One region of the Bacillus sp. YH3-2-B2 genome, then DNA from elsewhere that is predicted to be linked to it. Evidence: a T-box and tRNA genes for the amino acid it is inferred to sense, from the RefSeq annotation. Region 1 holds a T-box; the other holds one or more tRNA genes.

Region 1 (2,459 bases):
TGACTTTGGCGATAAACTCTTGCTTTTCTTTCACCTCCGGATAGAAAGCGTCCATAATTCCTGCAACAGTCGGAACCAGCTCGTACATAAACGGACGGCTGATACCGATGGTTTTCGCGTATCGCACCGCCCGGCGCAAGAGGCGTCTCAGTACATACCCGCGCCCTTCATTTGACGGCAGAGCTCCGTCGCTTACCGCAAATGCGACCGTTCTGATATGATCGGCGATCACTTTAAAGGCCGTATCCTTCACTGCATCCTTTCCGTAAGTATCTCCGGAAATACGCTCTGTTGCTTCAATAATCGGCATAAACAAATCAGTGTCAAAGTTTGTCGGGACGTCCTGAATCACGGAGACCATCCGTTCAAGCCCCATGCCCGTATCAATGTTTTTCTTCGGAAGCGGTGTGTACGTGCCGTCCGGGTTGTGGTTGAACTCTGAGAATACCAGGTTCCACACTTCAAGATAGCGGTCATTTTCGCCGCCCGGATACAATTCAGAATCTGACGGATCATTGCCGTATTTCTCGCCGCGGTCATAGAAAATTTCTGTATTCGGTCCGCTCGGGCCTTCGCCGATATCCCAGAAGTTCCCTTCCAGACGGATGATTCTTTCTTCCGGAACGCCGATTTTTTCCGCCCATAGCGTATAAGCTTCTTCATCCTCAGGGTGAACCGTTACAGACAACAGCTCCGGATCAAAGCCGATCCACTTTTCGCTCGTTAAAAACTCCCAAGCCCACGTGATGGCTTCTTCTTTAAAATAATCACCGATGGAAAAATTTCCGAGCATCTCAAAGAACGTGTGGTGGCGCGCCGTTTTCCCCACATTTTCAATATCATTTGTGCGGATTGATTTTTGCGCGTTTACAATTCTCGGATTCTCCGGCACAACGCGGCCGTCAAAGTATTTTTTCAGCGTCGCAACGCCGCTGTTGATCCATAATAAAGACGGATCTTCATGCGGAACCAATGAGGCGCTCGGTTCAACGGCATGGCCTTTTTCTTTAAAGAAATCTAAAAACATTTGACGCACTTCAGCAGAAGTTAAGTGTTTCATCTATATTCCTCCTTATCACTACCCGAAATTCTCTTTTGCGACAGCAAAAAAGCTCTCTCCCTATGCAAACCATGCGTTCACACAGGGACGAGAGCTGTCTCGCGGTACCACCCTGATTACAGGCCGAAAAAGGCCTGTCACCTTTCATCCCGTAACGCAGGATTGCGGCAGCCTTTAACTGCACTCAGGATTAGCTTCGGCCGATCTTCTGCTGAAGCTCCTTTCAGCGTATCGGAGCTTCTCTCTTAAACAGGGCTTCGGCGTACTCATATCCGTCACTCGAGATTCGTATGTATTCTACTCGAAATTATAGACAAGCAGAACCCGAATGTCAATGTTCCGTCCTGATCCGCAAAAAGTGAATGGCCGTCACTTTTAAAACGGCTGCCGCCGGAACAGCGAGAATCATGCCGGGAATGCCCGCGAGCTCCCCTCCGGCAAGAAGCGCAAGCATGATCACGACGGGGTGCATCCTGAGACTTCGGCCGACAATGAGCGGGCTCAAAATGTTTCCTTCTATAAATTGAAGAATAAAAATCGTGACGATTACGATGATCACAGCCTTGGAGGAAATCGCCAGCGAAAGGAGCAGCGCCGGCACAGCGCCGATAAACGGACCGAAATACGGGATGACATTCGTAATCCCGATGGCAAGGCCCAAAATCAGCGGGTAAGGAAGCCCGAACAGCCAAAATGAAACGCCGGCTATGAACCCGAGCAAAAAACAAACGAGAAGCTGACCGCGGATGTAATCACCGAGAGAGTCGTCCACATCCCGCAGAAATTCACTCCCCCTTTTTCTCCAGGATTTCGGCGTCAAATACCAGACCGTCTTTTTCATAACGTCTATATCCTTCACCATATAGAACACGAGAAAAGGAATCGTCGCCGCGATCAGGATATAATCAAGCACGAAACGGATGCTTCTGATCGTGCTTTCAATCGTGCCGGCAAGAAACGTTTCTGTCTGCTGAATCATTTTGTCCATCCGATGGTGCATGCCGTCAGGCCAATGATCCGTGTGATTATGCAGATGCCTCAGCATGCTGTTGTAGTTTTCGGCCAGACCGGGAATGCTCTCAGACAGATCCTGCAGCTGTTCAATTAAAACAGGAACCCCTTTATAAACCCCCCAGCCGATTCCGCCGAAAAACAGGCAATAAATCAGAAGCAGGCTTAAAGTTCTAGGCATCCCTTTTCTATGAAGCCATTCAGTAATCGGAAGTAAAAGATAAGCAATAAATACTGCGATGAATATAGGAATAAAGAGAGATTTTATAACAAGCCAAATGGGAGACCATAACATATCGAGCATGCAAAAGACATACACTGTTAACAAAACGAGCAGACATACAGCCGTCCACATTAAGAGCTGCAGCGGTTTTTGAAGCATGACGTT
Region 2 (2,459 bases), on a different contig from region 1:
GATGGCGGAATTTCATGAGGGTGTAGTAAATCAGTAGATACTCGTCTTCTTCCATCTCATTTATTTCTTGCTCCACTTCCGCTTTCAAAATCTCCGCATCCGGAACACTGAACTGACGTATCATTTTGTACCATTCATTAATTTTAACGCCTACCTCTGATGAAGGTAAAACAGAACTCACAAGGCCACTCCTCCTTTTATATAATATTCTAACATTTCCATAATATGTTTAGTCAAATAAACACAGTTTTTTGCGGTATACCGGAAAATGATCATGGTTTTGTTGAATAAAGGGAACATCATTTCTATACCATTAGACTTATTACAGATTACTTATTTTCACTTAAATGTTGGAAATGTCCTTTCAATTTGCGATAATAAAACTAATGTATGGGGAATATAAATGGGAGGGATTAAGGATGTATCATTTTAAAATGAGCATTACTTTATCACTCAAATGCTTTAAGCTCTATGAAAGTGTTTACTTTGGAATAGGTTTATAAGTAGACTCTCTACAAGTCTACTTTATTTTTTTCTCATAAATAAACGAGGTGAAAATCAATGGATGGTATAAAATTTTTGGAAAATGTGTCTCGACTCGGAGTAATCATTTTGGTGTTCTCCGGCTATGCTCTTTACTGGAAATTAGGTAAAACAAAAAGAGAGCGGGGGCTTACAAAATTTGAAACTTGTCTTAGGTTCTCTGTGATGTTCGGTATATTAGCTTGGGGTCTTTCGTTTCTTGCTTTGAATTTGTGGTCATAATCTTTTTTGTCGATATTTGACTTATCCTGTCTAAACAGATTAAAACTAGATAAATGCACCCTTATTTGGAAAAAAGTATGTTATTGTTTAGTTGCTTGTACAATTTTCCAAAAGGGGGAGTTATAATGTTGAAAAGATTGCTTTTTCTGGCGTCGGTTTTCTTTCTAGCTATCGCGACAATAGCACCAGCAGCTTCAGCAGCACAATTGAATCCTAAGGACGGTTTAGACGGCTTAACTGAAGAACAAATTGAAAAATCTGTTGCAGAAGTTGAGCACATCTTTACTAAAATTCTAGTTTTTGACAAAGAGACCGGCTATACAGTCAAAGAAGATGAGCTTGAAAAATCTCCTTATCCTCCTGCTCAAAAGGAGGGCATGATCGCTTTCGCTAATTATATGAATAAGGAATATAATTATACGGATGCCCACATCAGTAGTGTTCAAGGATGTTTAGAGGATGCACTTAACTTAAGTAAAGGTGCTTTGAATCAAGTTCAAAAAGCCATTGAAAAGGGCGAGTGGCTGACTGTTGTAGGATTTCTAGGAACTATAGGTTTAGCAATTTCCCCACCAGCAGTATTTGCATTCTTCCTGCTATGTGGTGCTCCAGTAGCAAAGATTGCTCCGAAAGAAAATTGATAAACAACAAAGCCGCCTTTAAAGGCGGCTTCTTCAATCCTAATTGAAGGCGAAAAGCAACTAAACTTCCTCAAAATAAATTTTTCGTCCCCAAATTGTCCCCAAATTGTCCCCAATTGCTTTTTTGGGCTATTGGCTCTGTTCCTGACAAATAAAAAAACCCTTATAGAATAAGGGTTTAAAGGTATGGAGCCAAGGGGGCTCGAACCCCTGACCTCTACGCTGCCAGCGTAGCGCTCTCCCAGCTGAGCTATGGCCCCGTGCTGTAACGTCATGTTTTATTATAGACGAGTCTTCTATGAATTTCAAGCAGAAAATTCAGTTTGCTCATATTTTCCTGAGACGTTTTTCGAACATAAAAAGAAGACCCTCCTGGGGGCCTCTTCGTTTATCGCACGAGCATGATTAAAATGATGCCGAGGATGACACGGTAAATGGCGAACGGGACAAGCTTAATCCGGTTAATGAGCCGAAGAAAAAATTTGACGACTAAGAGGGCGACGACAAAGGCGCAGATAAAGCCGACAAGAAAAAACGGAATCATGTCATAAGAAAGACTGCCCCAGTATTTCACCAGCTTCAGAAGGCTTGCGCCCGCCATAATCGGAATCGCCATAATAAATGTGAAGTCTGCGGCTGCCCGGTGATTCAAGCCGACAATGACACCTCCGGCAATCGTTGAGCCTGAGCGGGAAAATCCGGGCCATAAGGCGAGACACTGGAATAATCCGACACAGAAAGCCTGTTTGTAGGTGATTCTGTCCACCGTATCGATCGTTTCTTTCCTTTTATTGATCCAGTCCGCTATAAGCATAAGCACGGCTCCGGCAATTAATCCGTAAGCGACCGTTCTGACGGAGAATAAATAGCGGTCAATGAAATCCTCAAATAAAAAGCCGAGCACCGCTGCCGGAACAAGACCGACGGCGATTTGCGCGATGGTCAGCCTGTATCCCTTCTGCTGATCGCGCGTGACGTTTTTTTTGAGGCCGAGTAAATGTAATATCCGATCCTTAAACACAATGGCCACCGCCAGAATCGAACCGAGCTGAA

What was found. A T-box is a leader RNA that pairs with one kind of tRNA and senses whether it is charged. The one in region 1 lies ahead of alaS (alanine--tRNA ligase), so its partner is inferred to be a tRNA-Ala.
Region 2: it has a tRNA-Ala gene. The T-box ahead of alaS (alanine--tRNA ligase) is inferred to sense a tRNA for this amino acid. The anticodon was not compared.

What each region holds. Positions count from the first base shown of each region.
Region 1 covers NZ_JBSJQE010000003.1:600,876-603,334, forward strand. Annotated here, with positions in the region: gene alaS (alanine--tRNA ligase) at 1-1,060, opposite strand, end outside; T-box leader at 1,141-1,348, opposite strand; gene ACWJJX_RS13195 (AI-2E family transporter) at 1,392-2,453, opposite strand.
Region 2 covers NZ_JBSJQE010000002.1:988,645-991,103, reverse strand. Annotated here, with positions in the region: gene ACWJJX_RS09970 (response regulator aspartate phosphatase) at 1-181, opposite strand, end outside; gene ACWJJX_RS09965 (hypothetical protein) at 562-765, shown strand; gene ACWJJX_RS09960 (hypothetical protein) at 891-1,406, shown strand; tRNA gene ACWJJX_RS09955 (tRNA-Ala) at 1,594-1,666, opposite strand; gene ACWJJX_RS09950 (undecaprenyl-diphosphate phosphatase) at 1,795-2,459, opposite strand, start outside.